3 regions of the Vreelandella sp. H-I2 genome follow, and region 2 is predicted to be linked to each of the others. Evidence: predicted binding sites of a transcription regulator. Region 2 holds the regulator's gene; each other region holds the start of a gene.

Region 1 (7,053 bases), on a different contig from region 2:
CACCAGCGCTTCGAGCCCTTCGTTGACCGCGCGTTCGGCAGCGCAACGCCCGTCGCTGAGGGCCAGGGCCAGGTCACCCAGGCGCAGGCGGGTCGTACCATCCTTCTGCAGCGACTCCCGGCGAACGATATCAAGCCCGGTTTCCTGGGCGCGCTCCAGCAGCGGGGCGATCACCCCTGGTTCGCCCTGTACCACCAGTGGCGGTAATTCAACTTGTGCTGGCGGCGCGATGTTGGGCTGAGGCTTGGCGGCGCCTTCTCGCTGCTCTTCGTGCTGTTCTTCTCTATAGTCGAAGAAGCCTTGACCAGACTTGCGTCCCAGGCGCCCAGCTTCGACCAGAGCCTGTTGCACTAGGGAGGGCTTGAAACGGGGATCGCCGTAATAGGCATCGAACACTGAGCGAGTCACGGCGTAATTGATGTCATGGCCGATCAGGTCCATCAGCTCGAAAGGTCCCATGCGAAACCCGCCAGCCTGACGCAGCAGTGTATCTAGTGTTGCGGCATCGCTGGCGCCTTCCTGCAATAGGCGCAGCCCTTCGGCATAGAAAGGCCGCGCCACGCGGTTAACGATGAAGCCTGGGGTGGAGCTGGCATGTACCGCGACTTTGCCCCAGGCGTTGGCGGTGGCGTAAAGGGTCTCGGCGACCTCGGCGGTGGTTGCCAGGCCGGACACCACTTCGACCAGCTTCATCACCGGTGCGGGGTTGAAAAAGTGCAGCCCCGCCATACGTTCGGGGTGTTCGAGGTTTGCCGCAATTGAAGTGATCGACAGCGACGAGGTGTTGCTGACGAGCAAGGTGTCGGGCGAGCACAACGCTTCGAGCTGAGAGAACACTTGGCGCTTGATGTCGAGGTTCTCGACGATAGCCTCAATAATCAAACGGCTGTTGGCCAAGGCATCAATGGTATCGGCAGGCTGCAGACGAGCAGTGATGCTATTCACATCGTTCTGTCTCATCTTGCCCTTGGCCACACGCCTTTCCAACTGACGGCGAATATTGTCGATACCAGCACTTGCCATGCCCGGCTGATTGTCATGCAGAATTACCGAGTGACCAGCCTGGGCAGCGACCTGAGCGATACCGGCTCCCATGGCGCCAGCACCGATCACGCCAATGACGGCGCTCGTGGGAAGGGCTGACATATCACTCTCCCTTGAAGGTGGGACGACGTTTCTCCATGAAAGCGCTGACGCCTTCGCGGTAATCCTCGGAACGTCCGGCAAGTCGCTGCAGGTCGCGTTCCAGGTCGAGTTGTTCGTCGAAGCTGTTTTCGCTGCTGGCATGCAGGGCGCGCTTAATTAGTGCCAAGCCGCGTGTGGGTTGAGTGGCCAGGTGGCGAGCCATATTCATGGCTTCTTCTTGGAGCGCTTCATCGTTAACGCAGCGCCAGATCATGCCCCACTGCTCGGCAGTCTCGGCGGGCAGCTTGTCGCCCAGCATCGCCAGACCCTTGGCGCGTGCCATGCCCACCAGATGCGGAAGGGTCCAGGTACCGCCGGAATCAGGAATCAAGCCGATTTTGCAGAAGGCCTGAATGAAGCTTGCCGAGCGTGCCGCCAACACGATGTCGCAGGCCAGAGCGATGTTGGCGCCGGCACCAGCCGCCACGCCGTTCACCGCACAGATGGTGGGGAACGGCATGTCTTTAAGGGCGCGCAGCATGGGGTTATAGCGTTTCTCCAGCGACTCGCCGAGGTCGGGGGCTTGCTCGCCGGGCGCCACGCTACGGTCGGAAAGGTCCTGGCCAGCGCAGAAGCCGCGGCCACTGCCGGTCAACAACAGTGCTCGTACGCTTGGGTCCTGTCGCATAGCCTTGAGCGCTTTGCGCATTTCGGCGTGCATCTCGGTATTGAAACTGTTCAGGCTATCGGGGCGGTTCAGTGTGATACAGGCGACGCCATCTTCCACGGTGTAAAGCAGGGGCGCTTGGCTCATGGGTAATATCCTTGTCTCAGTGCCCTTGAAAAGTAGCAGGTCGTTTTTCTTGGAAGGCGCGAATGCCCTCTTCGCGGTCGGCGGTGCCCGCCAGCAAGGTGAACGCATGGCGCTCAAAGCGCAGGCCGGTGGCCAGGTCGGTGTCCATCGCTTTGTGCAGCGATTCCCTCGCCAAGCGCACCGCCAGCGGCGCCTTGGCAGCGATGCGCGTGGCAATGGCCATGGCGCGTTCAAGCGTTAGCTCGGGCTGGGTGATTTCGCTGATCAAGCCGGCTTCGAGCGCTCGGCGAGCGGAAATCGGCTCACCGGTCAGTACCATCTGGGTGGCTAGGGATTTACCCACCGCTCTAAGCAGACGCTGGGTGCCGCCAGCACCAGGCATGATGCCCAGGTTGATTTCCGGCTGGCCGAACTGGGCGCTCTCGCCGGCGATTATAATGTCGGCATGCATGGCAAGTTCGCAGCCACCGCCCAAAGCATAGCCATTGACGGCCGCAATGATCGGTTTGCGAAAACGCGTAATAGCGGCCCAGTGGTGCTGACGAGGGTCTTCCAGCATGCCGACCAGGTCGCGTTCAGCCATTTCCTTGATATCTGCACCGGCGGCGAACGCTTTCGCATTGCCGGTAATCACCACGGCACGAACCTTTTCGTCATTATCAGCGTCGCTCAATGTGTCGGCGAGTTCGGCGAGCAACTGTGTGTTGAGCGCATTCAAAGCGTCGGGACGATTCAGCTTGATGCATAAAACGCCACCCAGGGGAGGGTTGATTATTAAAGTATTCGGCATTTTTTCCTCAGTTAGCCCGTGGTGTACTGGATGGACTATCATCGGAGTATAAGTTTTTTTTGATACGTATCAATACTGTTTTTATAATTTATCGTATCGCTTTTGATTGATGGTGGTTTTTTGTCATTTAAACAATAGGTTGCGCGGTTTTTGGTTGGCTTATGAAAGCATTATACTATGGTATAACTTTTTTATTTTGTAGTGCTGCTGTCCCTGAAAAACAATTTTTTTCAGCGTAATTAATTGATTTATATAGGTAGATGAAAAATGTTGTATTATGGATGTTGCAATTCTTAGTTTGATATTTTGTTACAAGAAATATACTGTTTTTCCATATACAGTATCAAAATATATCAGCCGAGGAGTCACTCGTGAGCCAGCCAGCACAGCAAATGTTTGATCGGCACCGCGACACGCTAAATAAGGCCCTAGAGGCAGTTTCTGTCCGTGGCTTTTGGACGCCCTATCCAGAAAGTATTAAGGAGTATGATAAGCGCCTTGTTGAAGATGCTCCGGCTAAGTTCGAGACTCTCCTCAATCGGCCTTTCGCTTTAAAAGCAGTAGGGGATATACAAAAGGTAGGAGCCGAGGTGTCGCCTTACGGCTTTGAACTTGGTATTACTTATGCTCAACCCACGTCTGAAACTCTGATTGATACCATGCAAAAAGCGATGCCAGCGTGGCGGGATGCCGGTGCTGAAGCACGTGTTGGTGTCTGTTTAGAAATCCTGACACGTCTTAACGCTATGAGTCCAGATATCGCTCAGGCGGTCATGCATACTAGCGGGCAGGGTGCGATGATGGCGTTTCAAGCTGGCGGCCCACATGCCCAAGATCGAGGCCTTGAAGCCGTCACTTACGCATGGCAAGCGATGTCACAGATTCCTACTACTACTAGGTGGGTAAAGCCGCAGGGTAAGCGCGATCCATTAGTGCTAAATAAGCATTATCATATTGTGCCGCGAGGTATTTCCCTGGTGATAGCTTGTTCCACTTTTCCTACATGGAATACCTATCCTGGTCTATTCGCTAGCCTGGCCACAGGCAATCCCGTGATTCTCAAACCGCACCCAGGCGCCATTCTGCCGGTGGCGATGACCGCACGCGTTGCCCAGGAAGTCCTTGAGGAAGCAGGGTTTGACCCTTGCCTAGTCAGTTTGATGCCTGACAGCACTGAGGCGCCAGTAACTAAGTCGCTAGCGCTCGACCCGGCGGTCAAATTGATCGATTTCACCGGCTCCAACGCTTTTGGTGATTGGCTGATACAAAACGCTACCCAGGCCCAGGTATTCGCCGAGAAAGCCGGTATCAACACGGTTATTATTGACAGCGTGGATAACCTCAAGGCGGTCGCGATGAACCTTGCCTTCTCGCTGAGCCTATACTCTGGTCAGATGTGCACAACCAGCCAGGCCATCTATGTTCCCAAAAGCGGTATTGAAACATCAGAAGGTCATTTGAGTTTTGACGATGTTACTGCAGCGCTTTCCAAGGCCATCCAGGAATTTCTGAGTGACAACGACCGCGCCTGTACGGTGCTAGGTGCCATCCAGTCTGCAGCCACCGAAGCTCGGATTGATGAATGTCGCGGGCTGGGCGAAATTCTGCTGGATAGCGAACCACGTGAACATGCCCAGTTTCCCAATGCCCGCATCCATACACCTTTGTTGCTCCAGGTGGATGCAGAGCAGAAGGCTGCCTATAGTGAAGAGCGCTTCGGCCCGATAAGCTTTGTTATCGCTACCGAAGATACCGCGCACAGCATTGACCTGGCGCGTGACGTGATCCGGGAAAAAGGCGCGATAACCTTGGGCGCCTACACTACTGATGAGTCAGTGGCTGAGCAGTTCGAAAAATTGGCTATCGACGTGGCTACGCCACTCTCGCTGAATATGGACGGGGGAGTACTTGTTAATCAGTCGGCCGCTTTCAGTGATTTCCACGCCACTGGCGGTAACCCCGCGGCCAATGCCTCCTTATGCGATCAGGCCTTTGTCTCCAGTCGCTTCTTGGTGGTGCAAAGCCGTCGTCATGTTCAACCCGACTGAGAATAGTCGGTCTTAATAGGAAGTGTTCAATGCCCTGTGTCACTTATCTTTCCAAGAGGGGGATGAAGAAGTGACACAGCATTCTGCACATTACAGAAGAAAATGGGCTGCCATGCGCTTTTTATGCTAACCCACCGAAGCGTTGGTAAAACCGAATATTGGGTGCTGGAAGTGGGCCCTCCGCGGTTTCCAGGTGCTTATCAAGCCAGCGCTCGGCGCGCTGATGAATTGCGCGATAGATGTTTCGTGATAATTGATAGGCATTTCGTCCTTCCCACGTAGCAGGTAAAAGCTCGTCTGGAAGTTGAGGGTCTCGAAGTTGCACTTTTCGATACTCATGGATTAAAAGTACTCGCGCTATAAAGCACTCTTCTTCACTTAGTAAATCGCCATCGTTTGCCAGAGCTTGCCATAAGGGTCGAAATTTTTCTAAAAAGAATTTGTAGCTTTTCGCCAGCTCAGCAAGATTCCAACTCTCTTTTACTTGTAGCCTTAGTGGTTTTATCACCGTAGGGTTTGAAGATGCTGTTTGCATAATAATGGTATCTTCAGCAGCTCCCATGTCTTGTAATACTGCCGTAGTGTCATTGCAGTTAAGCGTTGGGTGCGCAAGAATTCCTGTAGCAAAACTGCCAAAGCCAAGCCATTCTAACTCGTCACGTACTTTTTGACGTAGTTCAGGTTCCAACTGCGTCAGCATGACTAACGTCCATTTACCTGTCCACTGAGCTTGTTGACCATGATAAACACGCTTGAATGCTTGCTCAAATCGGCGCTGACCTGCATTACTAAGGCTATAGTAACTCCGTCGTCCCACCTTCTCGCCTTGCAGCCACGTATCTTGCGTTAGACGATAAACTGACGTTCTCACCAAGCGTTCATTAATACCAATGGGGGCTAGCAATTGATACAGACTACCTAGCCAGACTGCACCTCCACGCGGAACAATTGCGTCCCCGTATACGGTAATAATAAGTGAGCCTGCGCGTATAGGACGGCGTGCCTGGAAGTCATTAACAAGTTTCGTAACGCAATCAGAAGAAAACGACATGTGGTATTGAGTTCCCGTGCGGAAATTCTTTATCATTAAAGTATTTAATGACTTATGTAGATATGCTACCAAAAGTAGATGTATCAGGCTGACAATAGTACCCACTGCTCCTCTGTGAGAGAAAGCAGCACAATGCGAGTATAAACTTAGCGGCTCAACACAGTCGACGGGAGCTTTTAAATCAAGTGGCCATATCGCCTGTCAGCGAGTCTCTCTCAACCTTATCGGTGCACTTCAGGGTTATGAATTTTCCTCGCTGCTTTTTGCCGTTCCCTTAGGGGCTGTGTTGCCAGCATCAAGGTGTGGGCGGTTAGCGTCCAGTTTACTAAGTGGCTCGCAAGGTTCCATTCGTTCACGGCAGCGGTTTGTCAGGCGCTGATACTCCCGGGTGGCTTGCTGCTTCCAAGCTGCTTCTTCATCTGTGAGCGCTCGCTTGACCTTGGCCGGTGATCCTAATACCAAAGATTGAGGCGGGCATTCGAAGCCAGCCTTGACAAAGGCTGCAGCGGCGACGATAGAGCGTTCGCTGATAACGGCACCATCCATTACCACAGCATTCATGCCTACCATGGCATCACGCTCCACCACGCAGCCGTGCAGTACAGCACCGTGTCCGATATGACCGTCGCGTGCGACCCGGGTAACGAAGCCAGGAAAGCCATGCATCACACAGGTATCCTGGAGATTGGCACCATCTTCCAAAACGAGTTGGCCAAAGTCGCCACGCATTACCGCTCCAGGACCTACGTAACAGTTAGGCCCGACGATGACATCGCCAATCAGCACTGCGGTGGGGTGCACATAGGCGCTAGGGTGAACGACTGGGGTTACCCCCTCAAGACGATAACAGGGCACGGTAAATCTCCTTTTGTAGGGCTCAGGGCGTCATAGTTTAAAGGTTAAAGGTTAGCTATCGGCGAAATGGCCCTAGCCATGCTGATTTGGTTCAAATGTCCGTTAGGAATCTCGATACCCCCTGTTCACGGTGATGCTGTAGGGGGGGGCGTCAAGTCAGAAAATCCGATACGGTTTTTTCTATAATCTTATATTTTGAGTAGCAAGGTGTTAAGTAATATCAAGCGGTTCTCTATGTCAATGCCTTTTTCGCACGGCTAGACTAGAAGATGTTCTCGATAAAATATTTTCCCCCACCGCAAGATTCGGGTTATTCCAAAGAGAAGAGCAGGGTGTAGGGTGGGGCTGGGTTTAGCCCACACATCTCGGC
Region 2 (7,053 bases):
TTGGTGCTGATGACGCGGCATAAAGTGACACGAGTAGTCGTGATGGAGCGCAACGACTTAAAAGGCGTTGTAGAACTTACCGATGTGCTTAGCTACTTTTCGAGCCGCAGCTATGTGGTGAGTTTGCAGGTGGAGCAGGCGAGCAGTTTAGAGGCGTTGTCAGCGGCCAGCCAGCGCACGCCGGAGCTGGTAAAAGCATTAATGGCCCAGGGCGTTAAATTGCGCTTTGCGATGGATCTGCTCGCCGCACTGAACGGCCGCATCATGAGTAAAGCCTGGGAATTCACAATCGATGAACGCTACCGCGAGCAGAGCTGCATGATGGTGATGGGTAGCGAAGGCCGCGGCGAGCAGATTTTAAAAACGGATCAAGATAACGGCTTGATTCTCGCTGATGAAACCCAGTGGCCTGATATCGCAAGCTACATGCAAACCCTTACTGATACCCTGATACAGCTTGGTTATCCGCCGTGTCCCGGCAATATTATGGTGTCTAACCCCGAGTGGGTGGCAACGGTATCGCAGTGGAAGAGCAATATTGCCAAATGGGCCAGCGAGCGTGATGGCGACAGCCTGATGAAACTGGCGATTATGCTTGATGCCCATGCCGTAGCAGGTAACCCCCGTTTGCTTGAAAGTGTCCGTGATGAGTTGTTCGAACGCTGCTCCCACGATGAGCTACTGCTCTCGTATTTTGCCCGAACAGCACTGCGTTTTTCGACGCCGCTGACCCTGTTTGGCTCGCTGAAAAAGCCACAACACGGTATCGATATTAAGAAAGGCGGTATTTTCCCCATCGTGCATGGCGTGCGCACCATGGCGCTTGAGCGGCGTATCAAAGCCACCTCGACCCTCGACCGCCTTGACGCTCTGGCTGCAGATGGCCGTTTGGATCGTCGTTTTGCCGAGGACCTGGGTGAGGCGTTGGCGCTCTTTACCGAACTACGTCTTAGGCAGCAGCTTGCCGCCCTGGAGACGCCTAGTACGCCGCAAGAGACGAATCGCACCAATCGTGTCGTGGTGCAAACCCTCTCTTCGCTCGAACGTGACCTATTACGTGAGGCGCTGCATATTGTCAAAGACTTTAAACAGCGGCTTTCGCATCGTTACCATTTGGAGTATTCGTGAGCGGAATGCGGCTGTTAGATCGGCACGTGGCGTTATTTAGTGGCTCGCTGCGTACCCTAATGCGTCGTGAGAGTGACCGGCGACGCTGTGCGGACTCTCCCTATGCCTGGCTGTTTCAGCCCTATATGGGTGAAGAGCTAGTAGCGCTTGCCTGCACTGCAATGCCTACACCCACTTCACCAGTGATTAGCTTGGCGGCGGTGGCGATGAGCCAACAGCAAGTGCGTACCAGTCGCGCTTTTGTAATCACCTTAGGCTGTGCGAGGCAGCCCGAGAGTGCAACGCTGCGCCGTCACCACTTGCTATGCCAAGCTGGGGAAGTAATGCCACCTAACAGGGATAACTTAAGCGCGTTAGTGGAATTCATTGGCAATCGACCGATTATCGGCTGGAAATTAGAGCAGCGTATTAGCGCATTGAATGCGCTACTGAGTAAGCAGTTGGGCTTTTCACTACCTAATGCCCAGATCGATGTGGCGAAGCTGCATCAACGCCGACTGCGTCGCTTGCATCCAGAGATTGACGCGCCCAGCAGCTTTGCTCAGGCGCTGACGTGCTGGAAAGTTCCCGCCTTGGGGATGCAGAGTGTGTTAGGCGAGGCGACAGCCAGCGCACTACTCTATATGCGGCTGCAGCGCACGATGGCTGAGGCCGCTTAGAGACAGAGGGCACTTAGAGACAGAGGATTCTTAGAGACAGAAAGTTGGGTCGGGCGCTGAGTGTTGTTAGAATAGCGCCTACTTTTTCCGCTCTAGCGCCTTTCACACTCGGCAGTGCCTATACCATGCAATCTCTCAATCATTTTGACCCTGCTCACCTTGATACTTTAGCAGCCGCCCCCGCTGCTCCGGCGCAAGGCCAGCCAGAGCTGGCTGACGCCAAGCAGAAGCGTGAATTTAACAAGTTGCAAAAGCGTCTGCGCCGAGAAGTGGGCAATGCGATTATTGATTACCAAATGATCAATGAAGGCGATCGCGTCATGGTATGCCTCTCCGGTGGTAAAGATAGCTACACGATGCTGGAGATTTTGCGCAACTTGCAGCGCAATGCACCGATCAACTTTTCACTGCTGGCGGTCAATTTAGACCAAAAGCAGCCGGGATTTCCCGAGCACGTGCTGCCTAGTTACCTGGATAAGCAGGGCGTTGAATATCATATTGTCGAACGTGATACCTACTCGGTTGTAAAGGAGAAAACCCCAGAAGGCAAAACCACCTGTGCGCTCTGTTCACGCCTGCGGCGCGGCTCGCTGTATGGCTTTGCAGAAGAGATAGGCGCCAATAAAATTGCTTTGGGTCACCATCGCGAAGATATTCTTGAAACGCTGTTTCTCAATATGTTCTTTGGGGGCAACCTGAAAGCGATGCCGCCCAAGCTGCTCTCCGATGATGGCAAGAATATCGTCATTCGGCCTTTGGCTTATTGTAAAGAGGCGGATATTGCCGAGTTTTCTCGGTTGATGGAATTCCCGATTATTCCCTGCAATCTTTGTGGTTCCCAGCCTAATATGCAGCGCCAAGTGGTAAAAGAGATGCTCGCTGAATGGGATAAAAAGTTCCCCGGCCGCCTGGAAAGCATGTTTAAAGCCGTCACTAATATCGCGCCTTCCCAACTGGCAGACCGCAATCTGTTCGATTTTGCAGGTTTAGAGGCCAAGCAGGCAGAGTTACTGGCCGGGCGAATCCAGGCGTTTAACGTCAGCTAACCGTTTGCTGTTCTTCTTCGGTGAGAGTTATCAAACGCTGCATGTCGAGGATATTAACCTCTCGCCCCGAAACCGCCACTACATTTTGCTGCTGAAGGCGGCTTAAGATGCGGCTGACCGTTTCCACCGCCAGCCCGAGGTAGTTGCCGATATCAGCTCTGGGCATTGAAAGTCGAAAGCTGTAAGGCGAGTAACCCCGCCGACGAAAACGATCTGAAAGCGTAATCAAAAAGCTTGCCAGCCGCTGGTCGGCGGTTTTACGTGATAACAGGCGCATCATGCGCCGGTCGTCGCGTAATTCTTTGCTCATGCTGCGATACAACTGGCCACGTAGTTCGGGCAGCTCTTCTGACAGTAAATCCAGGCGGTCAAAGGGGATTTCGCAAACCGTGGTCGTTTCCAGGGCGATTACGCTCCCGGGATAGTGCTCTTCATCAATCCCATCCAGCCCGACCAATTCACTAGGTAGATAGAAATTGGTCAGTTGCTCGCTGCCGTTCCCCTCTGATGTGACTTGTTTAAGGCTGCCCGAACGTACCGCATAAACACTGGTAAAGGCATCTCCCTGGCGAAACAGTAGCGCGCCTTTTTTCAGCGGCGCACGGCGGCGAATAATGGCATCGAACTGTCCCATGTCGTCCAGTTCAAGGGCAAGCGGCAAGCACAGTGAACTCAAACTGCAGGTTTGGCAGCGAGCTTCGTGGAGTAGCGAGCGTCTGGGGCTCATGGATTCCAGCATGCGTTGCTCCTTAAGTGAGTGCCGCTTATCGATTAGAAAAACCTTACTTATTATAGTCGCTATGGCATGCCTGCTTAAAGATTATTAAACAATCTTTGAGTAGCCTTGGCCCGTTTGCTGCGGCAGGTGAGCATCAAACGCCATCGCTATATGGCGAATGAGCAGTCGGCCCATGGGGGTAGCGCTTAGTTGATCGCCGCTTCGCGTTAGCAGACCATCTTGCTCGGCGCTTCGCAGATGTTCAAGTGCTGGCGCAAAGTAGCGCGGAGCATCAATGTTCCAGCGTTGACTAACCGTGGCCAAATCAATACGCATATCGCACATCAGCCGCTCAATCACGTCCCGCCGGATCAGGTCGTCATCGCTTAAGCGTATGCCACGCACCGTGGCAAGCTGCCCCTGATCCAGCGACGCTTCGTAGCGTGTCAGATCACTAGGATTTTGCGCATAGATATCATCAATGCGAGAAATCGCCGAAACGCCAAGACCAATTAAGTCACACTGGGCGTGGCTGGAGTAGCCTTGAAAGTTACGCTGTAGCGAGCCTTCACGCTGGGCAACGGCTAAGCTGTCGTCAGTACGGGCAAAGTGATCCATACCGATATGCACATAACCCGCCGCGGTGAGCATTTCAATAGTGGTACGAAGAATCGCCAGCTTCTCTTCGCCTCCTGGCAAGTCATCGACATTAATGCGCCGCTGAGGGGGAAAGCGCTCATGCATATGGGCGTAATTAAACACAGAAAGCCGTGCGGGGTTCAGCTCAATTACCTGGCGCAAGGTGTCAGCAAAGCTCTTTTCAGTTTGAAACGGCAGGCCATAAATCAAATCAAGATTCAAAGACCTAAAACCCAATCGATGCGCTTCATCCATCAGCGTTTCGGTGAGTATCCGAGGCTGAATGCGATTAATGGCTTTCTGCACCAGCGGGCTTAAGTCCTGCACGCCCAGGCTGATGCGGTTAAATCCCAACGACTGGAGGTGCCTTAAGGTAAATACATCCGCTTCGCGAGGATCTATTTCAATCGCATAATCGCGATCGTGAGAGGACGAAAGCCCAAAACGGGCATCCAGGCGATCAATCAGATCGCCCATCTGATTCAAGCTGAGAAATGTCGGTGTACCACCTCCCCAATGTAACTGCTCAACCGCCCGTGTGGTATCTAAGCGGCGGGCGGTCAGTACCATTTCGCGGTCGAGTCGGGCTAAGTAGGGTTCAGCCAGAGCGGTATTCTTGGTGGCGATTTTATTACAGGCGCAGTAGAAGCAGATTTTTCGGCAGAAAGGGATGTGCACATACAGCGAGAGTGAACGCTTGCTGGTATTGCTGCGCTCTAGCGCCTGGGTCAAATCACTAGGGGTAAATTGGTCATGAAACGACAGTGCAGTTGGATAGGAGGTGTAGCGCGGTCCGCTGGTATCGTAGCGGCGCAGCAGGGCCTCATCCCACACTATCTGCTTAGGGGCTGATGCAGTAGAGAAAGCCGCAGAGGCATGAACGGGCATGAAGGTGTGCTCCGGCGTTAGGGATGGCATTTTAAAATTAAGGCCAGCCTAGCGTGCAGAGGCTTAGTAAACGTTGAGCCATATCATATTAGTGGAGATTATGCACTGTGAGGGTCCAAAGCTGCCAAAGCGCAAAGGTGATAATGGTTAACGCGGCCACGCTGCGTGTTGCTGGGTGACGTATGAGATGGCTTAACTGGCGCGCAGCAAGTCCAGTCGCTAATAACGCGGGTAATGTACCAAGCCCAAAGGCGCCCATTAGCAGTGCCCCTTGCAATGGGTCGGAAATCGCTAAACTCCAGGCCAGCATGGAGTAAACCAGCCCGCAGGGTAGCCAGCCCCACACTGCCCCCAGCGCGAAGGCTTGGGGAAGGTGTACAACGGGCATTAAACGCCGCCCTATAGGCTCAAGAAGGCGCCATAGGCGGCGGCCAACAGCTTCGATTTTGAGCAGCCCCTTCCACCAGTTGGCAATATACAGCGCCATTAAGATGAGCATCAGCGCGGCAAAAACCTGGAGTAACAACCTAGCGGTAGCTGAAAGAGAAAACAGTGTACCTAATAGCGCAACCAGCGCACCTGCGCTCATATAGCTAGTGATACGACCGGCGTTATAGCTGAGCAGCAGGCCACCCAACCGTGCCGGATGACGCATGCTGGGAGGCACCGCGAAGGTGAGTGCGCTCATAATGCCGCCACACATGCCGATGCAGTGAGCGCCGCCCATCAAACCAAATACAAACGCCGCTAATAGCGGCGGCAGATCAAGGCCCGTTGGGTTCATGGCCGTGGCTCTTGGTCGTCGGATGGGGGCGTATCTGAAGGTGCAACAGGCTTGTTCTTGGCTTGCTGCCGCTGGCGACGCTGTTCGGGGCTGAGGTCGTTCTCATCCTCATCAAACAAAATACGGTGCGCGGGCCCTTCCAGGTCGTCGAACTGATCATTTTTAACCGCCCAGAAAAATGCCCAGACGGCGAGGCCGAGTAAAATCAGTGAGAGCGGAATGAGTAGATACAGAATCGTCATGCAGTTACCGGGTTTGTAGCGCTAAGCGAAGTAGCGGGTTGGGCGCGCCAGCGTGATAGCCGCAGGGCATTACCGACCACCACGAGCGAACTTAGCGACATGCCAATGGCGGCTAGCCAGGGAGGCACTAACCCCATTGCTGCCAGCGGTAGCGCCGAAAAGTTATAGCACACAGACCAGATCATATTTTGGCGCATGATACGCCGGGTAGCGCGGGAAATCTCGATAGCTTCAAAAATCCGCATCAGGCGCGGACTAAGCAATATCGCATCGGCACGAGTACGGGCCAAATCCGTTGCGCCATTCATAGCAATCGCTACATCGGCACCGGCCAAGACCGGCACATCGTTGATACCATCACCAACCATGAGTACGGTTTCGCCAGCAGCTTGAAGCTCTTTCAGCCGAGCTAACTTACCCTCCGGGCTGGTGCCTGAATGCCAGGTTGCAATATGAAGCTGGCTGGCCAGGCTTTCGACGGCGTCTTCCGTATCGCCGGAAAGCAGCTCCACGCTGAACCCTTGGGCGTGTAGGGCGTCAACTGTCGCGGCGGCATCATCTCTAATGCCGTCATGCAGGCCAAACCAGGCGCGGGGCTTGCCATCTTCGCTAAGTAGCAGCCACTGCCCCTTGGCAGGTGCCGCGATAGGCTCATGGGTCGCAAATTCGGGTTTGCCCAGCCGCCACCGTACGCCCTCTAAAGTTCCTTCTAACCCTTGCCCAGTATAGCTGTGAATATCCCTGGCCTGGAGCGTCGCATCACGGAAAGGGCGAAAAGCGCGGGCTATAGGATGTTCCGAGTGAGCCTCTAGGGCGGCGGCAATCGCTTGGGCACGCTCAACGGTTAGTTCACCGAATGGTTTGATCTGGGTGACGTGCATTTCGCCGCGGGTCAGAGTGCCTGTTTTATCGAAAATGACCCGGGTAACGTTGGAGAGTGTCTCCATGG
Region 3 (7,053 bases), on a different contig from region 2:
TGCCCGCTGGGAAAGCTCGCGGTGTAGACCATGGCTTCGTGAGGCACGAGGTCGGGGCGAGGGCGATCAAAACCCATCTTCATCACGGTGCTGAGTAGTATGCCGCCGGGCACTGCGATCGAGGCAAAGAGAGCCGCGCGATAGCGGCTGGCGAGTAACAGGTAACCCAGGGCGCCCAATGTGATGAGTACCAACACGCCGACACCGCCAAGTGCGGTAAAGTCCCGCCCCATTTCCTCGACCCAGCCCGGTCCGAGCGGGTCGCTAAGGTCGGCGGGGTTGCGAAGGGCGAGCAGCAGGCTCTCATCGACGCTCTGGGTATCCCCCTCAGTGACTTCGTCGGCCAGCGCGACGAACCCCCAAATCCCGCCGGAAAGTACCGCAACGCATAACAACATCGTTAGTTCGTAGCGGCCGAGTCGAGCCAGCAGAGAAAAGCTGTGGCGTCCAACGTGTCCAATTTTTTTATAGTGCTTCATTTGCAACTCCTTTGCTTTGATAAGTCACATACAACGTCGGTTCAGGCAGTCCTATTGCGCCTATGTTATCAATAGCGCGGAAAACCGCTTACTTCTAGGGCCTGTTGACGTCTTGGCAGGGGACGTTGGCCAGAATGGTCAGCCATTTTCGCCGAAGTCTTGCTCAGCCATCCAATGAGTTGCCGCCCTCTTGCCATCGAGCAGCGCGGCTCTGACACCCTCTATGCTATCCCTGAACACACAATCTCTCGACGAAGTTATCTCCTTCTAATATCCCGAGAACGATGACGCTAAACCGCATGGCCGGTTAATTCAAATGCTATATGGCATGTGTTAAATAAGCGCTCCTAGCCGAACCAAGAACTTTCCTCCATATTAACAAGGGGTCAGATGAGGACCCGTTGATGACCATATGTTAGCTACTATATTAGCGATAGCGCTTAAGCGAGAGGATTGCACCAATGACAGGGACAAATAAACCATCAACGACATTTTTGGGCGATAACCGGGTAAAGGTACTCTTGGTCATCGCGCTTATTGCAGTGGTCTGGGCTGTGGTGGCGCACATTATTGCCGACTCACGAGAAGATACTATGGAAGCGCTTGAGGCGCGATTAGCTGAAACTGAACGTGAGCATCAACAGATTCAGGCGCAGATGTCTGAAGTTGAGGCAGCAGAGCTTGACTTAGCAACCCTGCAACAGCGAATGAGCGACCTTGAGGTTGAGCAAAGCGAAGCTGAAGCTGAGCTTGCTTCAACGCGAGCCGACATTGCCAATGCCGAGCAAGAGTTGACCGCTTTACGGGGGGAGCGTGAAACCCGCGAAGAAGAAATAGAGGCGCTCAACGAGCAGATAGAGGAAAGACAGAACCTCCTTGAGGAACTGAATGAGACATACGCCGAGGTAGAAGAAGAGAAAGAAGAGGCTGAAGCCGCTCGCGATGCCGCTCAACAGTCGCGCCAAGAGGCAGAAGAGGCCCGGAACCAGGCCGAATCAGAGCTTGAAGCGCTAAACGCTGACCTTGGCGAGGCCAATAACCAGCTTGATGAAGTCAATAACCAACGTGATGAGGCCAGTAGCCAACTTGACGCGGTCGTTGAAGAGGTAAGGGCGTTAGAAGAAACGCGTGAAGCGCTCACTATTGAAATCACCGCGCTCAGAGTGATGCGCAACGAAGCACAAACGCCTTAACGAATGTCACCTCGCAACGCATTGATCTAGATGTATCTCCCTGCTACTGACGGGGAGATCATCTAGGGTATCTATCTCTGCAGTTCACCTTTTTTATCTGCGCTTTAAAGTGGTTGTTCGAAAATGACCCGTCTAATGAATACACCTAATGAAATGCCTGTTTGATAGCCTGAGGCTAGCCTCTGCGAGTCATAGCACAACGCAGAGTGGTTCTTTTTGGCCTGAGGCGCCGCCTCGTTCCCCCTTCTTTAGAAACGTTTAAGTGACTTTTTTCGTCAACAAACTCTGTATTTATCTGCTGATTGTTAGCATTATGTGCATATAAGTGTGGAACTTATCTAAAAGCGTAAAAAATGCAGTTATATACATAATTAAAACAATGTGAGTCTCGTGTCTAAGAGACAAATCTAACTAAGCGGTTTCAACACATGTAATTTGCATCTAATAAATCAGCTTCATGTTTTTTATTACCTCGTTAAACATTCAGGTATCACCGGCGGAGTCCTTATGCCTTCATCTCCACATCGCCTATTGAAGGATGCCAGCGGATCGCTGGGCGATTTAGGGACGCTGTTGCCCCTCAGCCTAGGGGCGATTGGGGTGGCAGGTTTGGCCCCTATACCGGTGCTGCTTGGGTTTGCCGTGTTCTATCTCGCCACGGGGTTTTATTATCGTCTTCCAATACCAGTGCAGCCGATGAAAGCGGTGACCGCTGTTTTGCTGACGACGCAGGTGAGCGCCGGGAGTCTCGTGGCGAGCGGCGTAATGATCGGCGCGATATTGTTGCTATTGGGCTTAACGGGGTGGGTTAATTGGCTGTCTCGCCTTGTACCAAGGTCGGTATTAAGTGGTCTTCAATTGGGCTTGGGGTTGATGCTTGCCAGCATGAGTCTTGAGTTGATCTTCACTTCCTTGATGGTGGGGCTCCTCACATTGGTTGTACTGGCTATCATCCTGCGGACGGTACCGCATTTTCCGGCAGCACTAGTGGGGCTGTGCATATCAGTCATCGTTGGGGGGATGGTTGGGTCGCCTGGTCTAGCGCTAAATATTGAGCATTCGTTTTCCTTTTCGTGGCCCGAGCTTCCGGATGTGAGCGCTTGGCAGCAGGGCTTTACAACGCTGGTGTTGCCTCAGTTAGCCCTGACATTAACCAACGCCATATTGCTTACCGCGTTAATGGCCGGCGATTATTTCGGTGAACAATCGCGCCGCGTTACGCCTGCTCGGCTTTCACTGAGCTCCGGTCTTGCTAATCTCGTACTGGTGCCGCTGGGCGCTTTACCAATGTGCCACGGGGCGGGTGGTTTAGCGGCTCACTATCGGTTTGGGGCACGCACGGGATTAGCGCCCATTTTGCTTGGAAGTGGGTTGGTGCTGATAGCGGTATTGCCGGGCGGGATTTCATTGATAGCTGCCATTCCAGCGGCTGGCCTTGGCGCTTTGCTGCTAGTGGCCGCAGCTGAGCTAGCCTTTACGAAACGCCTTAAGACTGCCAAACCGTCATGTTGGCCTGTCATCGGCATAACCGCGCTAGTAACTTTCTGGGTGGATGCTTTTTGGGGCTTGCTAGCCGGGATGGTGGCTGAAGCGATTCGAGCGGCGTGGGTGCGTAAGCAACGAACGGCCTAGGGTGGAGCTGTGCCCGCATTCTTATCGTAGCAAATGTCCGCAACATAATGCGTACGGGCTGGGCTATCGGAATTTGGCGGTAGCGATACAGTTTTGTTAATTCTTCTGTTGAGCAACTTCTTGACTGGGGTCAATTAAAATATTCATTCTAAATGCTACTTTTTCCTTGTAAGCAAGGGAAAACGTTAATCCTCACGAGGGGATACAAAGATGAAGGCTAAAGGTAGCATTTTTCTCAAGACCGCTGCGGCTCTGATCTCCAGCGCAGCACTCTCCACCCCTGTCATGGCAGCACACGGCGAAGTACTCAGCCCTGCCGAGATCACGCCGGACGTGACTTATACACTGCGTACAGCTGTACAGGAGGGCAAACTGGTGTTCATTGGCGACAAGGGCAGGATCAAGGATGTCGTCAACCCCGACCTGCACGCGCCGGTCGGTGCCGTGGTACAGATCAACCTGATCAATGGCGACGGCGCTCTGCATGATATCGCGCTGCCCGAGTTCGCGGTCGACTCCGACGATATCGGCGGCCAGGGTTCGGCCACCGCCGTGGCCTTCCGGGTCGATGAAGAAGGTAACTTCGAGTACCTGTGTAGCCTTCCCGGGCACAAGGCGGCCGGCATGGTGGGTAATTTCATCGTCGGCGACCCCGAGCCGGAAGAGCAGGCTGAAGCCGCCCAGGATCTGGCTAAAGACCCCCATGACGTGGGCGAGCCGGTCGGCGATCGTGGCCCGCAGGAAGTCACTGTCGATCTCGAGAGCACTGAAGTGGAAGGCTACCTGGCGGACGGCTCCAGCTACAAGTACTGGACCTTCAACAACACGGTGCCTGGCCCCCTCGTACGGGTCCGCGTAGGTGATACCGTCACCGTTAACCTGAGCAATGCCGAGGATAGCGCGCACATCCACTCCATCGATTTTCACGCCGTGACCGGCCCCGGCGGTGGTGCCGCGGTGACCCAGGTAGCGCCTGGCCATACCAAGAGCTTCTCCTTCAAGGCGCTGTCGCCAGGGCTCTACGTCTACCACTGCGCTACGCCGATGGTCGCCCAGCACATCTCCAACGGTATGTACGGCATGATCCTGGTCGAACCCGAAGGTGGGCTCTCGCCGGTGGAGCGCGAGTTCTACATCATGCAGGGTGAGCTTTATACCGCCGAGCGTCACGGTAGTCAGGGCCTGCAGGAGTTCTCGCTCGACAAGCTGCTCGATGAGCAAGCCGAACACTTCATGTTCAACGGTAATATGGATGCCCTGACCCAGACGTACAAGATGGAAGCCGATGTAGGCGACGACGTCCGTATCTTCTTCGGTGTGGGCGGCCCTAATGCCACCTCCAGCTTCCACGTGATCGGCGAGATCTTCGACAAGGTCTATGATCAGGCCTCGTTGACCAGCCCGCCATTGACCGATGTGCAAACCACCTTGGTACCGCCTGGCGGTGCGACCATGGTTGAGTTCGAGGTCGATTACCCCGGCAAGTACATCGTGGTGGACCATGCGCTATCGCGTCTGGAGAAGGGGCTGGCCGGCTTCCTCCATGTTAACGGCGAGGCGAACGCCGATGTTTTCCACACCGAAGAGGCCCACGACCCCAACTCTGGCCACTAATCGGTTCATATAGGCAGCACCCAACGCGTGAGTCCCGTACCGAACGGGACTCACGCTTTTCTGGTTTTATCCTAATGCCCTTTACGTTAGCAGCTTCTTCGAATAACTTTTTTAATGCCTTCGATGGGGGCGTTTTCTTCTATCACGTACGCGCCCATACTTGCTGTCGAAGCAGGGTCACTCTTACTTTATCGGCAGGAAATAATGTCCGATGTCCTCCACGCTGCTACGCCTGTTCGCCGACGCCATTCTGATCATCCACGTGCTGTTTGTGGCCTTCGTGGTGCTGGGTCTATTCGCTGTGTACTTGGGCTATTTTTTAAACTGGCGTTGGGTTCGTAACCGCGCCTTTCGGATTATTCATCTATGCGCCATTGGTTATGTGGTGGTGCAAGCTTGGTTGGGGGTCGTCTGCCCGCTAACCACTTGGGAAATGGCGTTGCGGGCTGAGGCGGGTGCGGACACCTATTCGGGCTCGTTTATACAACACTGGCTACATAGCCTGCTCTATTTCACTTTGCCAGATTGGGTGTTTGTGGTGGTTTATACCCTGTTTGGCAGCTTAGTGCTGGCCAGTTGGTTTGTGGTGAAGCCTCGTCGACGTGGCAGCTTAACGTAATAGGCTAGCCTTGCTGTCAGTATATGTTCGATATATGATCCGTATATATATTATATTCGTTTCATATATCAGGTGCCGTGATGGGTATAGTGAAAATCGATGATCAGTTACATGAAGATATCCGCAAGGCGAGCTCGGTGATGGTGCGCTCAATCAATGCCCAGGCGGAGTATTGGATAAAGATAGGCATGCTGGCTGAGGCCAATCCGAGCATGACCTTCTCTGACATTATGCGCGAGCAAATGAAGCAAGCCGACGTTGATGTCAGGAAGGTGATTGGTGGCTAAGGTAATACTGAAAAGCGCAGCGGAGTTGAGCGTAATGCGTGAAGCCGGGCGGCTACTCGCATTAGTTTTCCAGCATCTCGATAAGCAAATAGTGCCGGGCGTATCCACCATGGAGGTTAATAATTGGGCCGAGCATTACATCGTCGATCAGTTGCAGGCTCGCCCGGCCAGTAAGGGACAATATGATTATCAGTATGTGCTAAATGCGTCTGTGAACCATGTGGTGTGTCATGGCGTTCCATCCGAAAAGCAAACGCTTAAGTCAGGCGATATCGTGAATGTCGATATTACCCTGGAGAAAAACGGTTTTATTGCTGACTCTAGCAAGATGTACCTGCTAGGTGATGTTAATGCTTATGCAAAACGGCTGGTCGATAAAACCTACGAAGCCATGTGGCAAGGGATACAAGCGGTTAAGCCCGGCGCAACGCTGGGGGATGTTGGTTATGCGATCCAGCAATATGCTGAACAGCATGGCTACTCGGTGGTTCGTGAGTACTGTGGCCACGGGATTGGCCGGGAAATGCACGAAGAGCCTCAGGTGTTGCATTATGGCCAGAAAGGAAGGGGACTGGTTTTACAAGAGGGCATGGTGTTCACCATTGAGCCCATGATTAACCAGGGTAGGGCCAAAATTAAAACCAAGCGGGATGGCTGGACGGTCGTAACGAGTGATAAGAAACTGTCGGCGCAGTGGGAGCATACGGTGGCTGTTACATCTTCCGGTTTCGACGTTCTCACGCTCCGTGAAGATGAGCGTATTCCCGCTTAATTCAATTCGTCTGGCGAAGATCATTAGGTGCGTTAAGCTGAAAACACACGTTTCTGCCTGAAGACACTTGGCTTTTCTATGGTTAAGCGCTTGAGCAGGAACGCTTGAAAACCAGTCGAAAGGAGGCCAACGATGGCTAAAAAACCGACAGGTAGCGGAAGCGGCAACACATCTTCTGGTGGAAATGAAACGCTTGCCACCGTTTCGTGCGGTATCGAAAAGCTTTTGCTGGCGGCCTTGGCGCGGGGTGGCAGTTGCCTGGAAACAGGGCGTTTTCTTATCAGCTATCGTGAAGGGCGGGTAGAAGAGGGCATCAAGTCGTTAAAAGCCCAGAACTTTCGGGTCGCCGATGCACGAGACTTTACCGATCAGGCCGTCAGTCTGGAAGACGCCGGGGATGCTGAGGCGATGGTATTTCCCGAACTTGGTGTCGCTCTCGTTGGCGGCGACGCTCTAC

The links. The regulator FNR, encoded in region 2, switches genes on or off when oxygen is low (the NO sensors DNR and NnrR bind a similar motif). The targets are predictions, from matches to a motif close to TTGATNTANATCAA.
Region 1: the regulator FNR is predicted to act here: its motif matches at 2,789-2,802, upstream of paaF (2,3-dehydroadipyl-CoA hydratase PaaF).
Region 3: the regulator FNR is predicted to act here: its motif matches at 3,425-3,438, upstream of nirK (copper-containing nitrite reductase).

The regions. Positions count from the first base shown of each region.
Region 1 covers NZ_JBRAMC010000004.1:500,267-507,319, reverse strand. The annotation lists gene paaH (3-hydroxyacyl-CoA dehydrogenase PaaH) at 1-1,146, opposite strand, end outside; gene paaG (2-(1,2-epoxy-1,2-dihydrophenyl)acetyl-CoA isomerase PaaG) at 1,148-1,939, opposite strand; gene paaF (2,3-dehydroadipyl-CoA hydratase PaaF) at 1,956-2,729, opposite strand; gene paaN (phenylacetic acid degradation protein PaaN) at 3,101-4,777, shown strand; gene paaX (phenylacetic acid degradation operon negative regulatory protein PaaX) at 4,899-5,828, opposite strand; gene ACUVOF_RS12970 (phenylacetic acid degradation protein PaaY) at 6,069-6,683, opposite strand.
Region 2 covers NZ_JBRAMC010000002.1:166,561-173,613, forward strand. The annotation lists gene ACUVOF_RS05340 (DUF294 nucleotidyltransferase-like domain-containing protein) at 1-1,128, shown strand, start outside; gene ACUVOF_RS05345 (DNA polymerase III subunit epsilon) at 1,134-1,787, shown strand; gene ttcA (tRNA 2-thiocytidine(32) synthetase TtcA) at 1,913-2,833, shown strand; gene fnr (fumarate/nitrate reduction transcriptional regulator Fnr) at 2,826-3,572, opposite strand; gene hemN (oxygen-independent coproporphyrinogen III oxidase) at 3,657-5,078, opposite strand; gene ACUVOF_RS05365 (sulfite exporter TauE/SafE family protein) at 5,167-5,862, opposite strand; gene ccoS (cbb3-type cytochrome oxidase assembly protein CcoS) at 5,859-6,104, opposite strand; gene ACUVOF_RS05375 (heavy metal translocating P-type ATPase) at 6,101-7,053, opposite strand, start outside.
Region 3 covers NZ_JBRAMC010000003.1:68,835-75,887, forward strand. The annotation lists gene ACUVOF_RS08120 (phosphatase PAP2 family protein) at 1-479, opposite strand, end outside; gene ACUVOF_RS08125 (hypothetical protein) at 941-1,672, shown strand; gene ACUVOF_RS08130 (putative sulfate/molybdate transporter) at 2,180-3,304, shown strand; gene nirK (copper-containing nitrite reductase) at 3,515-4,918, shown strand; gene ACUVOF_RS08140 (DUF2784 domain-containing protein) at 5,130-5,537, shown strand; gene ACUVOF_RS08145 (ParD-like family protein) at 5,618-5,824, shown strand; gene map (type I methionyl aminopeptidase) at 5,817-6,596, shown strand; gene ACUVOF_RS08155 (S8 family serine peptidase) at 6,729-7,053, shown strand, end outside.